DNA from 3 places in the Cupriavidus sp. 05N39 genome. Region 3 is predicted to be linked to each of the others. Evidence: predicted binding sites of a transcription regulator. Region 3 holds the regulator's gene; each other region holds the start of a gene.
The links. The regulator FNR, encoded in region 3, switches genes on or off when oxygen is low (the NO sensors DNR and NnrR bind a similar motif). The targets are predictions, from matches to a motif close to TTGATNNNNATCAA.
Positions count from the first base shown of each region.

Region 1: the regulator FNR is predicted to act here: its motif matches at 4,097-4,110, upstream of AC1DN0_RS04975 (DASS family sodium-coupled anion symporter).
Region 2: the regulator FNR is predicted to act here: its motif matches at 957-970, upstream of AC1DN0_RS34095 (universal stress protein).

Region 1 is NZ_JBFTNE010000006.1:99,480-105,353, reverse strand. Features, by position in the region: gene AC1DN0_RS04985 (transglycosylase domain-containing protein) at 533-1,228, opposite strand; gene AC1DN0_RS04980 (Ldh family oxidoreductase) at 1,276-2,328, opposite strand; gene AC1DN0_RS04975 (DASS family sodium-coupled anion symporter) at 2,342-3,868, opposite strand; gene AC1DN0_RS04970 (RNA-binding protein) at 4,248-4,502, shown strand; gene AC1DN0_RS04965 (tyrosine-protein phosphatase) at 4,537-5,352, shown strand; gene AC1DN0_RS04960 (acetate/propionate family kinase) at 5,374-5,874, opposite strand, start outside.
Region 2 is NZ_JBFTNE010000110.1:3,434-9,307, reverse strand. Features, by position in the region: gene AC1DN0_RS34105 (flavodoxin family protein) at 1-239, opposite strand, end outside; gene AC1DN0_RS34100 (hypothetical protein) at 250-387, opposite strand; gene AC1DN0_RS34095 (universal stress protein) at 427-885, opposite strand; gene AC1DN0_RS34090 (zinc-dependent alcohol dehydrogenase family protein) at 1,095-2,102, shown strand; gene AC1DN0_RS34085 (universal stress protein) at 2,201-2,656, shown strand; gene AC1DN0_RS34080 (L,D-transpeptidase family protein) at 2,831-4,447, shown strand; gene mepK (peptidoglycan L,D-endopeptidase MepK) at 4,466-5,026, shown strand; gene proC (pyrroline-5-carboxylate reductase) at 5,249-5,874, opposite strand, start outside.
Region 3 is NZ_JBFTNE010000129.1:5-3,154, forward strand. Features, by position in the region: gene AC1DN0_RS36060 (hypothetical protein) at 124-369, shown strand; gene fnr (fumarate/nitrate reduction transcriptional regulator Fnr) at 531-1,256, opposite strand; gene AC1DN0_RS36070 (sulfite exporter TauE/SafE family protein) at 1,543-2,301, shown strand; gene scpB (SMC-Scp complex subunit ScpB) at 2,888-3,150, shown strand, end outside.

The DNA.
Region 1 (5,874 bases), on a different contig from region 3:
CCGTCGTGGGCGCGGTGGCACCGGGTGATATGCCCGAGGCCTTCACCACCGCGCCCGCCCCACCACGAAACCATGGGCATGTGATGTGTCGTGGTGGTCCGTGCCGGTAGCGGCAGATGTGGGAATGGTCACTGCGCACGAGGTCGGGGGCATCACCACGAAACCCATGGGTCGTGCCATTGCGATGCCCTGCAAGCTGGCAACGGCAGATGCCAGCAGAACTGTGGCCGTACGACGAAACCAGCGTCCCTCGCACTCGCGATTGCTCTGCTCCCGGCAGGGTCGGCTTTCTTCTCGTTAGTCTTCTTTGCCGAAGCAAAGAAGAGTGACCGGCGTCCCCCGCAGGGGGATGTCGTATTCCTTTGAGTGCAACATGCCACCACCGCTCAAAAAAACAGCGACCACCCCCAAGCGAGCAGAGAAATAGGCCTCCCGGAGACCGAGAGTTTCGTCGCACGCCCAGCGCGCAGGCGCGCTTCCGCCGGTACCGGTTCGACCAGCCACGAACCAACCCCAAACACCAATCCACCACCTACTTCAACCTCAACGGCTCCAACAACGCCGCATCATATTCCCCTCTCCCAATCCTCCCCAACTCCATCATCCGCAACAAGATATAAGCCTGCCGCTGCCGCGCCCGCCGGGGATTCACCACCGGATTATTCGCCGAAGGCGCCTTGGGCAACCCGGCCAGCATCGCACATTCGGCCAGCGTCAGCTCCGCCACCGGCTTGCCAAAGTAAGTCTCGGCCGCCTCGGCAAAACCATAAGCTCCCTGCCCAAGGTACACCTTGTTCATATAGACCTCGAGGATCTCGTCCTTGCTCAAGGCATGCCTCAAGGCATGCTCGTTGCGATACTCGTACAGCTTGCGCGTGTAGGTCTTCTCCCGCGAGAGAAAGAAATTGCGCGCCACCTGCATGGTGATTGTGGAAGCGCCCTGCGAAAGTTCATCCGACAAGTTGGCCACGCCGGCGCGTATCACGCCGACATAGTCGATGCCGTCATGCAGGTAGAAACGCTCGTCCTCGATGGCCACCACCGCCTGCGTGAGCTTGGGCGGTATCTCGCCGATGGGCACGTAGCCCGGCGACTGGCGGAAAGCGGTGAGCGCGTCCAGCGTGGGCAGCTGGCGCTGAGCGACGAGCACGGCGAGCGTGCCGAGCAGGGCTGTGCCCAGTGTCAGCAGCAGCACCAGCTTGAGAAAATTCGACCAGAGGCGTTCCATGGGCAGTATTGTGCCAGCACCGGCCCGGCACCAGCCCGGTGCCGGAATCAGCCCGCCGGCAGCGTCACGCCCAGTTCCTTCGCCAGCGTCTCCAGGTTGCGCCAGATCGCCGGGTTGACCTCCAGGTGCGTGGTGGTGAGCGCCCGGTTGGCGGCTTCGAACTCGCCGGGATATTGCACGCCGCCGAAGCCGGGAGCGGGCGGCGTGTCGTGCAGGTAATTGACGAACGCCTCCACCTCGGCGCTCTGCCAGCTCAGCCCCAGGTCCAGTTCCGGATTCATCAGCACCGCGAACATATTGTTGGTGGCCACGCCGCCGCGCGGGTTTTCCGGCTGGATGGTGCCGCCGCCGGAGAGTACGCCAGCGAGCAGCTCGGCCACCACGCCCAGCGCATAGCCCTTGTGTCCGCCGAAGGGCAGCAGCGCGCCCGGATGCTCGCCGAACATGGTGGAGGCATCGGTGGTGGGGTTGCCGTCGGCATCGATGATGCTGTTTTCCGGCGCGGGCTCGCCCTTCTCCGCCAGCACGCGCGCCTTGTTGATGGCGATCGCGCTGGTGGCGATATCTACCACCAGCGGCGGGCGGCCGTTGGGCATGGGCCCGGCGAAGCACAGCGGGTTGGTGGTCAGCCGCGCCGCGCGGCCGCCATAGGGCGCCACTGCCGGCGCGCGGTTGATCACGTTGGTGAAGCTCAGCAGCACGAAGCGTTCCTTCGCCACCATCTCGCCGAAGTGGCCCATGCGGCCGAGATGGTGCGAGCGGCGCAGCGTGACGATGCAGTGGCCGTGCTGGCGCACCCGTTCGATCGCGGTCTCGATGACGGTCTTGCCCACGTGCTGGCCGAAGCCGCCGTTGCCGTCGAACACCAGCAGGCTGCCACGGTCGAGCACGCATTCGGCGCGGCCGGCGGGGTTGACGTTGCCGCCTGCGAGCGAGCGCCGGTAGTTGGGCAGGATCGACAGGCCGTGGCTGGTATAGCCGCAGCGGTCGGCTTCGACCAGGTGTTCGGCCACGTCGTCGGCGATATCGGCCGGCACGCCCTGCGCTGCCAGCAGGTCGCGGGCGAGCTGGAGGGCGGATTGCAGTGTGATTTTCGTCATGCGTCCCGTCCCTTCAGATCCAGCCCAGCCAGCGCCAGTAGGTGGCGGCGAACAGCAGCATCATGGCGTAGCCGATCAGCGTGACGGGAATGCCGACCCTGGCGAACTGCTTGCCGTTGAAGGTGTCCGTGCCCAGGCACACCATGTTCTGCGGCGCGTTGATCGGGAGGATAAAGCCGAAGCTCACAGTGAAGCCGAGCAGCATTGTCAGCCCGATCTTGTTGATATCGCCTGGCAGCGTCTGCAGCACCGAGATCAGGATCGGCAGCAGCGCGGCGGTGAGCGCGGTGGCGCTGGCAAAGCCCAGGTGGATCAGGATCAGGAAGGCCGCAAGGATCGCGAACACCAGGATCGGCCCCTGCGTGGCGAGCCCGGAGTGCGTCACCACGAACTTGCCCAGCCATTGTCCGGCCTGCGTGGTGAGCAGCGCGGTGCCCAGGCTGATGCCCACGCCGAACACGATCAGCGTGCCCCACGGCGTGCGCTGCTGCATGGTCTTCCAGTCCATCACGCCGATGCGCGGCATCATCAGGATCACCAGGCCGACGAAGGTGACGGTGGCGGTGTCGAACTGATGCAGCTTGCCTTCCGTGGCCCAGAACAGGAGCAGCCCGATGGACACCGCGGCGAGCCGCTTCTGCGGGCCGGTCATCGGGCCCAGCCCGGCTAGTTCCTTTTGCACGGCTTCCTTGCCGCCGGGGATGGCTTCGGTCTCGGCAGGCAGCAGGAAGCGCACCAGGAAATACAGCACCACCGACATCGCGACGGCCCACGGCGCGCCGGCGATCAGCCATTGCAGCCAGGTGATGCGCTCGCCCAGCAGCTTGTCCATGAAGCCGACCGTCAGCAGGTTCTGCGCGGCGGCGGTCTGGATGCCGACGTTCCAGATGCTGGTGGCCATGGCCACCGTGATCATGATGCCGGCGGCGATGTTCGATTTCTTGTCGACCCCGAAGGCCGCGATGATGCCCATCATGATCGGCACCACGCAGGCGCTGCGCGCGGTGGCGCTCGGCACCACCAGCGACAGCAGGATGGTCACCGCGATGCTGCCGATCAGGATGCGCCGGGTGCTGGTGCCGATGGCCGACAGCGTCACCAGCGCGATGCGCCGGTCAAGCCCGGTCACGGTCATGGCCGCCGAGATGAACAGCGCGGCGGCAACCAGCGCCAGCGCGGTATTGGAGAAGCCGGCCAGCGCCATGCCGAGGGCGCGCGATGTGCCGTATTGCGTGGACGGGTCCGTCACCGTGGGCGCGAAGCCGATCAGCGCGGCCATCAGCGACGTGATCATGATGGCGCTGGCTTCGTAGGAGACCGCTTCGGTGATCCACACCACGATGGCGAAGGCGAGGATAGCCAGCATGCGATGGCCCGCCACCGGCAGGTCCGCGGGCAGCGGCAGGGCAAGGATGCCGATCAGCACCACGGCGGCGGCGTAGAGCCCCCATGGTGTCTGCTTCTTCGGCGTGGCTTGCGGCGTGGCGGGCACGCCGGGGGCGGAGGGGACGGTCTGGGTCGGAGTGCGAGAGTCTGTCATCGCTTTCCCTTGGGTTGTCTTGTTGATCGTTGGCTCAACACGGGATGGCGGACGTCACGCGCGGGCAAGAATGCTAGCCGGTGACTGGCTTGATGGCGGCGTCGTTCGTTCGGTCTTCCGTGAAGACTGGCGGATGCGCAGGCCGGCTTTTGGCCGGGTTGCAGCGTTCGACATGGGGAAATTATCGTGCCGGCCAACAGCGTATGTCGAGGCCGGATCACGGCTCGCATGATCAGGATCAAGGAGAGGGCTCGCGCCGGGAAATTACCGTGTGCGGTGGGGTCCTACTTTCAGATCGTTGCAGTACAAGGGCTGGCGGGCGGTGTCCCGCGGGCGTAACGCCCGCCTGCGCGGTGATCTGAAAAAAATGGAGCACATGATGAAGGTTTTGGTGAGAGGGCTACATGCCGGAGTCGACGCAGCCAGGCTGCGTGAAGCGCTGGCCGCTTACGTGAGCGTCAAGGACGTCGAGCTGATCTGTGAGGGCGATGGCTCACATCCCTGGGCCTGGGTCGACCTGGACCTGGACGATGTGGACCCGATGAGCGTGTGGAAACTGGTGGCAATGCTCGATCGCCGTTATATTGCTGGCTGCCATACGCGCTGGCATGTGCCGGCCTATCGCGCGCGATGAGACGCGCGCAACCCAACCACAGGGCAGGGAAACAATGCAGGGATTGTTCGCGTGGCGCCGCCACGCCATCATGGCGGACGCGCCATCACTAGGTACCGGCGTGCCCGGCACCGCACCGCTGGTGCTGGAAAACGTTGTCAATATCCGCGATCTCGGCGGCCTTCCCACGCGGGACGGCCACCGCGTGCGCGCCGGCAAGCTGTTTCGCAGCGGCAACCCGGGCCTGGCCAGCGCCGCCGACATGGAGCGGCTGCGCGCCTTGCAACTGGACGCGGTGATCGATTTCCGTTCGCCCGGAGAAAAGTCGGCGGCGGAGAGCCCCTTCGGCCAGGCCTTCCGCTGGGTAGCCACGCCGGTGCTGGAGGGCAGCATGTCGATGGCCGAACTGATGCCGCGCCTGCGCGAAGGCAGCGCGGCGCAGACGGAGGCCTTCATGCTGGAGGTCTACGGCGATTTTCCGCGCAAGTACCAGGCTGCCTTCGGCGGCTTCCTGAAGCTCGCGGAGCAGGGCGGCAACCTGCTGTACCACTGCACCGCGGGCAAGGACCGCACCGGCTTTGCCTCGCTGTTGTTGCTGGCGGGCCTGGGCGTGGAGCGCGATACCATCATGGCCAACTACCTGGAGTCGAATCACCGGAACCAGGGCTTCAACCAGAAGATGAGCGCCGGCGCGGCGCAGTTCGGCGTCGATCCCGCGGTGATGTGGCCGTTGCTGGAGGTGAAGGCGTCTTACCTGGAAGCTTCCATGCAGGCCATCGAGCAGGAATACGGCGGCATCGACGCGTACCTGGGCGAGGTGCTCAAAGTGGATGCGGAGCGGTTGCGCCGGGCGTACCTGGTGCGGGCGTAGCGCGTTCCCGGCGCGGAGGCGCTACGTCCCCACGCCTTGCTCCTTCATGATCCGCGCGGTATTCAGCGCGATCATGCCCTCCTCGTCGGTGGGCAGCACCAGCACCGGCACACGGCTGTTATCGCGGCTGATGCGTTGCCGGTTCTCGCCGTTCGCGCCGGCGTCCAGGCCGATGCCGAACAGGTCCGCCAGCCGCGCGCAGATCTTCTCGCGCACCGGCGGTGAGTTCGCGCCGATACCGGCGGTGAACACCAGCGCGTCGAGGCCGCCCAGCGTGGTGGCGAGCTTGCCGATCTCCTGCGCCGCACGGTACGCATAGAAATCGATGGCCAGGCGCGCGCGCGGCGTGTCGCTGTCCAGCAGTGCGCGCATATCGCTGCTGATGCCCGACAAGCCCTTGAGCCCCGATTCCTGGTACAGCATGGTCTCGATGTCCTTGGTGCTCATGCCTTGCTGCGACAGCCACAGGATGGCGCCGGCATCGATGGCGCCGCAGCGCGTGCCCATCGGCAGGCCGTCGAG
Region 2 (5,874 bases), on a different contig from region 3:
CAGACGGGCGCGACGATGACAAGCCGCCGGCACTTGTCCAGCGCCGGGCCGGCGTAGCGGTAGCCTACGCGCCGGTGCAGCACGATATCGAACACGCAGCGCGCATCGCCCAGCAAGCCGGCGCGGCTGGTCTGGTCGCTGACCTCCGCGAGCGGCCAGCCCGAATACGCCGCCAGTGCTTCCGCGGCCTGCCGGGCCGTTCCGGTGCGCGAGTAATAGACGATCAGGATGTCTTCCATCAATGGCTCCTCAACGCTGGATCCGGGTAGTCCGCGTGCCGGCCAGCGACAGGTTGATCATGATGCTGGCGTACTGCATGACATTCCCGCGCCGCTGGTGTGCCAGCAACCAGTCTGGGAAGCGTCCGGAGGGGGACCATTGATTCACGTCAAGCCAGTTGCCACGCTTTTGCCCGCTGACGCCCCGTTACGCCGCGGCCGGGGGCGCATGCACCAGCAGTACCGGCTGGCGGCATTGCCGCACCAGCCCCTCCGCCACGCTGCCCATCAGCAGGCGCCGCACGCCGCGTCGCCCGTGCGTGCCCACCACGATCAGCTCGGCATGCGTTTGTTGCGCCGCCTGCTCGATCGCGCTGGCGACGTCGCCCAGCGCCAGCGGCTCGTCCACGATCAGCGTCTTGCATGCCACCTGCTGCGCAGCGGCCTTGGCCTTGGCCTCGTCCAGCAGGGACTGCCCGCCTTCGAGCAGGCTGGCGCGCAGGTCTGTCAGGTCGACATAGCCAACCTCGTACCTGAGGTAGCTGTTATCGATGACATGCATCACGGTGACTTCCGAGCCCATCGCGGCGGCCAAGTGGAGAGCCTCCGCCAGCGCCCGGTCGGCCGATTCGCTGCCGTCCACGGCAACCAGGATCTTGCTGTACATCCTCTACCTCCCGCACCCGCGGCAAGCCCGCTTTCAACATTTCCAGTCTGGACGTCCGCGCGAAGTCCATGTTGATTTGGATCATGGCTTGCGCAGCTTTCCGGGGGCACCGCCTTGCGTGCCCCGTTGACGTGGATRAGGCGCCGGCGGCCGGCATGGCCTAGCATGAAATCCGGGCGCCTCATGGTGAGGCCGCGGAGGATGGCAATATGCAGGATTCAATGCGCGCGATGGTCTTCGACGGCGCCGGACCGGTTCTGCGCCTGGCACGCGTGCCGGTACCGCGTCCGGGCCCTGGCGAGGTCCGTATCGCCGTAAGCACTTGTGGCGTGTGCCGCACCGACCTGCACATTCTCGACGGCGAACTCGCGCACCCCAAAAACGCGCTGATTCCCGGACACGAGATCGTCGGCAGGATCGAATCCTGCGGCGAAGGCGTGAGCGGCCTCGCCCCTGGCGACCGGGTCGGCGTACCCTGGCTCGGGCAGACCTGCGGGCACTGCGGCTTCTGCGCGGCGCAGCGCGAAAACCTGTGCGACACGCCCCAGTTCACCGGCTATACGCGCGACGGCGGCTATGCCGAGTACGTCGTGGCAAACAGCCGCTATTGCTTTCCCATCCCGGAGCGCTACGACGACGTGCATGCGGCGCCCCTGCTGTGCGCGGGCCTGATCGGCTACCGCACGCTGCGCATGGCCGGAGACGCGCGGCGTATCGGCATCTACGGCTTCGGCGCGGCGGCCCACCTGGTGACGCAGATCGCAGTGGCGCAGCAGCGCGAAGTCTTCGCCTTCACGCGGCCCGGCGACCCCGCCGCCTGCCAGCTCGCCCGCGACACCGGAGCCTGCTGGACGGGTCCCAGCGACCAGCCCGCGCCACGGCCGCTCGATGCCGCGCTGATTTTCGCGCCGGTCGGCGCGCTGGTGCCGATGGCGCTGCAAGCCGTCGCCAAGGGTGGCACGGTGGTCTGCGGCGGCATCCACATGAGCGACATCCCTGGCTTTCCGTATCGCCTGCTATGGGAGGAGCGGTCGATCGTGTCGGTGGCCAACCTCACGCGCGGAGATGGCCTCGCATTGATGGGGATCGCGCAGGCCACACCGCTGCGCACCGCCACCACCGTCTATCCGCTGGAGCAGGCGGGTGCCGCGCTGGACGACCTGCGCGCGGGCCGCCTGGCCGGCGCGGCGGTATTGCGCGTCGCCCAGGCTGCTTGACGTACGTCAATACGCCAACTGTGCCGCGCCTTATGCTGCTGGTGGACGCGGCGCCCATGCGCGCCCGCCTTGCGACATCCAGCCCGGAGGCACGGATCATGTACCAGAAAATTCTGCTCGCGGTGGACGGCAGCCGTTCTTCGGAACTGGCCCTGAGCCAGGCCATCACGGTCGCCAAGGCGACCGGCAGCGAGGTAAAGGTGCTCTTCGTCGCGGACGACAGCGATATCCTCTTCTCCGTTGGCAGCTACGATCCCGACAAGCTGATGGAAGGTATCCTTGCCGTGGGGCGCGACGCGCTGGCGGCCGCCGCCACGCGCCTGGCGGAAGCCGGCGTTCCGCATACGACCAAGGTCCTCGAGACGCCCGTTTCCCCCGGGCAGGTCTCCGCTACCATCGTGGAGGAAGCCGACCGCTGGGATGCGGACCTGATCGTGGTCGGCACGCACGGCCGACGCGGCTTCCGGCGCCTGGTCATGGGCAGCGTGGCTGAAGGCGTGGTGCACAAGAGCAACAAGCCGGTGCTGATGGTCCGCAGCGAGATCCCGGAGTGAATGCGCAACGGGGACCGCGGGCCCCATGCCGGCGGCACCTGTCCGCCGTATGGACAAGATGGATGGCTGGAATACAGGAGCCGATCCTTTGACAAGCACGCCACAGTGACAAGCGCTCCACAGTTAAGGGGCCGACCGCGCCCGACGTTTCCCCGACCGGCCATGCACGGGCAGATGCGTGGCACTTCCTTTTTCCGCCGCAACGGCGCGGCCGTGCGCGGAATCGTGGCCGGCTTGCTGGGCGCGTGGGCCTTGAGCTGCCATGCGGGCACGCTGGCCGCGGATACCACGCTCTGGTTCTCGCAGGGCCGCCCCACCGCCGAAGCACGGCAGGCGGCCGATATCCTCGCCGCCGCCGCGGCCGACGGGCTGGAACCCCGCGACTATGACGCCGGGGACCTGCGCCGCGCGCTTGGCCAGGCGGCGGACGGCCCGCCGCTGGCGCCTGAAGCCGTGGACTTGCTTGACGACAGGCTGACGGCGGCGATGGAACACTATCTCGCCGACCTGCACGGCGGCCGGGTCGATCCGCGCACGATCCACGAGAATTTTGCCGCGGCGCCGGACGGCCAGTTCAATCCGTCGGCCTACCTGCGCGCAGCCGTCGCCGGGCACGATCTGCCCGAGGCAGTCCAGCGGGCGGCGCCGGCGTTCCCGCTCTATGGCACCCTGCGCGGGGCGCTTGCCCGCTATCGCGCGCTGGCTGGCCATGCGGCCTGGCAGGCACCACTGCCACCGCTGCCGGGCAGGAAGCTGGTGAGCGGCCAGGCCTACGCCGGCGTGCCGGCGCTGACGCAGCGCCTGATCGCCCTCGGCGACCTGCCCGTGGACACGCCAGCCCCGGAACGCTACGAAGGCGCGATGGTGGATGGCGTCAAGGCGTTCCAGGCCCGCCACGGGCTGGACGCGGACGGCGAGATCGGCGCGGGAACGTTCGCCCAGCTGAATGCGCCGGTCGCCGGCCGCGTACGGCAGATCGAGCTGACGCTGGAGCGCCTGCGCTGGACGCCCTTGCTGGAAGGCCCGCGCATGATCGTGGTCAACGTGCCGGAGTTCGTGTTGCGTGCCTACGAGGTCCACGACGCCCATGTCCAGGTCAAGGCGGAGATGAAGGTCATCGTCGGCAAGGCGCTCGACACGCGGACACCGCTCTTCAAGGAGGACATGCGGTTTATCGAGTTCAGCCCATACTGGAACGTCCCGCCCTCCATTGCGCGCGCGGAGACCGTGCCCAGGCTGCGCCGCGACCCCGGCTATTTCGAGCGGCAAGGCTTCGAGTTCGTCGGTGGCGACGGCAAGGCGGTGACCACGCTATCGGCGGCCAGCCTGGACGCCGTCCAGCGCGGGCAACTGCGCATCCGGCAGCGGCCGGGACCGATGAATGCGCTTGGCGACATCAAGTTCATCTTCCCCAATAACGACAATATCTACCTGCATCACACGCCCGCGCCCGGCCTGTTCGCGCGCGGCCGGCGCGACCTGAGCCATGGCTGCATCCGTGTCGAGGAGCCGGTGGCGCTGGCCAGCTTTGTGCTGCAGGACACACCCGGCTGGACCGAAGCGCGCATCCGCGAGGCCATGGAGCGGGGACAGTCCAGCACGCTGCGGCTGCCACAGCCGCTGCCGGTGGTGCTCGCGTACGGCACTGCCATCGTCAAGGCCGACGGGCGCGTTTATTTCTTCCCCGATATCTACGGGCTCGACAAGGTGCTGGACGAGGCGCTGCGGCAACGGTCCGCCAGCCGGCGGGCTTTTGCCTCGGCGCCAATGCGCCCACAATCGCCGTATTAGTCCAGGGAAAAGCGTCCGATGACCAAACCGCCGAGCGAACCCCGCCGCCTGTTCCTGAGCCGCACCGGCAAGCTGGCCCTGGCCGGCGCCGTGCTGCCGCTGGCGCCTTTGCCTGCCCTGGCAACGCTGCCGGACGCCCGCGGCCTCGCCTTCGACCACACCCACACCGGCGAGCGCATCGCCGTGGTCTACGCCGTGGGCGAGCAGTTCGTGCCCGAGTCGCTGGCCGCGCTCAACCGGTTCCTGCGCGATCACTACTCCGGCGAGGTCGGCGTCATCGACCCGCAACTGTTCGCACTGCTTTACCGCCTGAAACAAACACTGTGCTGCGAGGCGCCCTTCCAGGTCATCTCCGGCTATCGCAGTCCGGCCACCAACGCGCGCCTGCGCAAGACGCGCGGCGGCGGCGTGGCCAGCCATAGCCTGCATATGGACGGCAAGGCCATCGATATCCGCCTGCCCGGCGTGCCGCTGGCCGAGCTGCGCGATGCCGCCCTGTCGCTGCGTGGCGGCGGCGTGGGCTTCTATCCGCAAGAGCAGTTCGTGCACGCGGACACCGGGCGCGTGCGCGACTGGTAGTCAGTCGGTCACCTCCGGTCGCCCGGCGACGGCGCAATGTCGCTGCTTTCTCCTCGATTGCCTCGATTGCCATGATCGCCGCTCCGTCCCTTCTCAGGCCAAATAATTGATATACAATTACATCAATCGAAATATGATGACCTGGGCACTGGCCGGCTGACGCTTCCGGGCTGCATACCGGCTAGCCCTGGCTGGCGAAGGACAGGTATGCGGATCCGGCTGTCAGGCGATGCTCCCGAGTTCGGCGCTGCGGTGCGCCGCGGCCTGGATGGCCTCGACGAACAGGGCCTGGAGATGGTTCTTTTCCATGGCGCCGATGCCTGCGGCAGTCGTGCCGCCGGGCGAGGTCACCCGCTGGCGCAGCGTGGCGGCTGCCTCGCTGCTGCCCCGCGCCAGCGCAGCGGCGCCCAGGAACGTCTGCTGCGCGAGCTGGGTGCCCTGCCAGGCCGGCAGGCCGAGCTTTTCCGCGGCTTGCTCCATGGCTTCGATGAAGTAGAAGACATAGGCGGGGCCGCTGCCGGACAGCGCGGTGATGGCGTCCAGCTGGTCTTCGCGCTCCACCCACGTGACCTCGCCGACAGCGCCTGCGATGGTATCCGCCATCTTCCGGTCGGCTGACGACAGGGTCCTGGCCGCCGCCATGCCGGTGATGCCCTGGCCGATGAGCGCCGGTGTGTTCGGCATCGCGCGGACCAGGCGCGGGCGGTTGCCGAGCCAGTCCGCCAGCGCCTGCAGCCGGATGCCGGCTGCCACGCTGATCACCAGCGCATCACCGAGGCATTCGCGCAGGGATTCGCAGACTACGCGCATGACTTGTGGCTTGACGGCAAGGACCACGACGTCCGCAT
Region 3 (3,150 bases):
CTGGCKGGCCATGACGCACCCGGACCCGCCCGTTGTCGATGGCGTATCGCGGCACGGGTTGGTGGTCGAGAAGACGGGTATCGGGCGGCAGGCTGAGCCGGCCACGGCGCAGGCGAGGTGACCATGAGACTGCGCTGGCTGATGTGGGTGCTATGGCCCGGCTTCCTGGTAGCCGGGCTGACGACCGCCCTGGTGTTTTCGATGGTCGATCCCGGCGATCTGCGCTTCTTCGGACAGCCGGTCGAGGCGTCGCGGGAGGCGGTTTACACCGTGGGCTTCCTGGTCGCGTGGGTGCTTTGTTCGTTGTCGAGCGGCCTGACGCTTTACACCATGCCCACGCGGCTGGCGGAGACAGACGAACTGGAGTGAGCGCGATGCGCGTCTTCGCGCCGCGGGGCAGGGGGCGGCGGAGCAGGAGTGTCGTGACCAGGCCGGCGCGACGTGGTATTGGCACCACGCAAGGAAGGCAAGGCGGCTGCCAATGCCGCGGGAGCCGGGAAACTCCGCGCGGCCGGTCGATGCCTGCCGGACTAGCAGGACTTGTTGATGATCTGCTTGATGCCTGTCATGTCGACCAGCTTGACGTGCCGCTGGCGGATCTGGATCAGCCCGGCTTCCGCAAAACGGGAGAACAGGCGGCTGACGGTTTCGAGCTTGAGCCCGAGGTAGCTGCCGATCTCCTCGCGGCTCATGCGCAGCACGAACTCGGAGGCCGAATAGCCGCGCGCGGAAAGGCGCTCCGAAAGGTTGATCAGGAAGGCGGCAAGCCGCTCTTCGGCGCGCATCGAGCCCAGCGTGATCAGCATCACCTGGTCCTGCGAGATTTCCTTGCTCATCAGCCGCATGAACTGATGTTGCAACGACGGGAGCGCACCGGACAGCGACTGGAGGTCGCCGAAGCGCACCACGCAAACTTCGGTATCCTCAAGGGCGGTGGCGTCGGACGCGTGCTGCATTTCGCCAAGGCCGTCGAGCCCGACGACTTCGCCGGGGAGGTGGAAGCCCGTGATCTGCGAGCGGCCATCTTCCATCGTCAGGTGGGTTTTGAGCGTGCCGAAGCGGATCGCATAGACGGCGGTGAGCGGATCGCCGAGGCGGTACAGGGTCTCGCCCTTGCGTACGCGCACGCGCTCCTGCACCAGCGAATCCATTTTTTCGAGGTCCTGCTGCGACATGCCGACGGGCAGGCAGAGCTGTCCCAGCGAGCAAGTGGAGCAGCGGGGCGACATCTCGGTAATGGGAATGGATGTTAGCAATTGGGGCCTGTCGGTTTAGCGCAATCACTCAAGCGCGTGTGGCAGGCGCATTGAGTTGAAAGCTTGACGTTGAGAGCTGTCGGTTGGAAGCGCTATCCACATTAGCCTGGCGCGGGTCTGGCGGGGCCTGCCATCTGCGTGGCGCCGCCTGCCGTGCCCGTCGTCATGATTTGCGATTGCGCGGATGTGCGCGGGCGCTGGGCTTCATGTTGATAGCGCCTCTTGGAGTCGCGGGGGCGCGTAGGGCGCATTTTACCGCGCCAGGCGATGTGATTGGGAGGAGAAGTTGACCGTAGGCGTGCTCTTCAGCGTTTTTACCCTGGCTTTGCTAGGTGGTGTGCATTGCGCGGCCATGTGTGGCGGCATTGCGCTTGCGGCCGAGCAAGGCGGCACGGCCCGTGTGCCGGCCACCATCCTGCGCCGGCCAGGCCACTGGCTGCTCGAACTCCTGGTGATGCATGCCGGGCGGCTGAGCATGTATGCGCTGTTGGGCGCCTTGCTGGGTACCCTGGGCGCCGGTGTGTGGAAGGCCCAGTACTTGCCGCTGCAGCGCTGGCTGTTCGGAATCGGCAGCATGATGCTGGTGATGTCGGGATTATGGATGTTGCGTGGGCGCGCCGTGGGGGCTGGCTGGCTGGAGCGGTTTGCCGCGCGCGGCGCTGGCGGTTTGCTCCGTTTTCTTGCCGCCGTGGGCGTGCGCCTGGCGCCCTTGGGCCTGCCACAGGGGCGGCTGCTGCGCCGCTACGGCATGGGGCTGGCCTGGGGGCTGGTACCATGCGGCATGGTCTATGGCGCCCTGGCGATGGCGCTGCTGGCCGGGAACGCCCCTTCGGGTGCGCTGGTGATGGCCGTGTTCGGACTGGGCACTTTGCCAAACCTGTTGGTTATCTCGGGCCTGTCCGGCTACCTCAGGCAGTGGTCGCGCCGCCCGGCGGTACGTACCCTTGCCGGTTTGGCAGTGGCTGCCTTTGGTGTCGTCGGGGTGGCGCGCGCGCTGCTTTTGCCAGAGACGCTGGCCGCGCACGGCTTCTGTCTGGTCTTCTGATACGCCGCTTCATGGCGCATTACGCACTTTGTCGGGCAGATGCCTGTGTGAATCGGTTGCAGGTTTGCCAGGGAATGCCATACAATCGCAAGAACAGCGATATCGCGCAGCGTATTTCATCGTGGCATCGTCAGGTAGCATTCGCACTCGGGGATGCATGCCAGGAACCCTCCAGCACGTATTACCGCCAGGGACCGTTCCCAATCCGCCGTCCGGTTCAAAAGATTATTTGGTTCAAAAGACCAGCCACGGCAGGGCGGGGTGAAATAGGCCAAGCAGGCCCGATATCCGTATTTTTCTTGCACCCGGAGCGACGGACGTCGTGCCGGACAGGTCCGCCACATCAGGGGGAAGGCGCGACGCAAGGGCTCCGTCGACCGGCAGGTAAAGCCGGTGGCCGGGCGATCTCCTGCCGGGCAGGTCCGGCACCCGATGCAAAAAAGAAAGCGCACGACTGCATGCATCAAGCATTGTGGTTGGCTGCGCGGTCAGATGGCGGTGGCAATTCCAACCGCTGAACCCGCAATCTCCAGTGCGTCCGGGTTTGTCCGGGGCGCAGGTGCAAAGACAGGCTGCACGCAATCACATGAATACCCAAGAGGCGAAGATCGTCCTCGAGACCGCGCTGATTTGTGCGCAGGAACCCTTGCGCGTCAATGACTTGCGCCGGCTTTTTGCCGACGACGTCGGTGCCGACACCATTCGGGTGCTGCTGGAAGAGTTGCGCCGCGACTGGGAGCAGCGCGGCGTGGAACTCGTGGCGCTGGCCAGCGGCTGGCGCTTTCAGAGCCGCCCCGTCATGCGCGAATACCTGGACCGGCTGAATCCTGAAAAGCCGCCGAAATATTC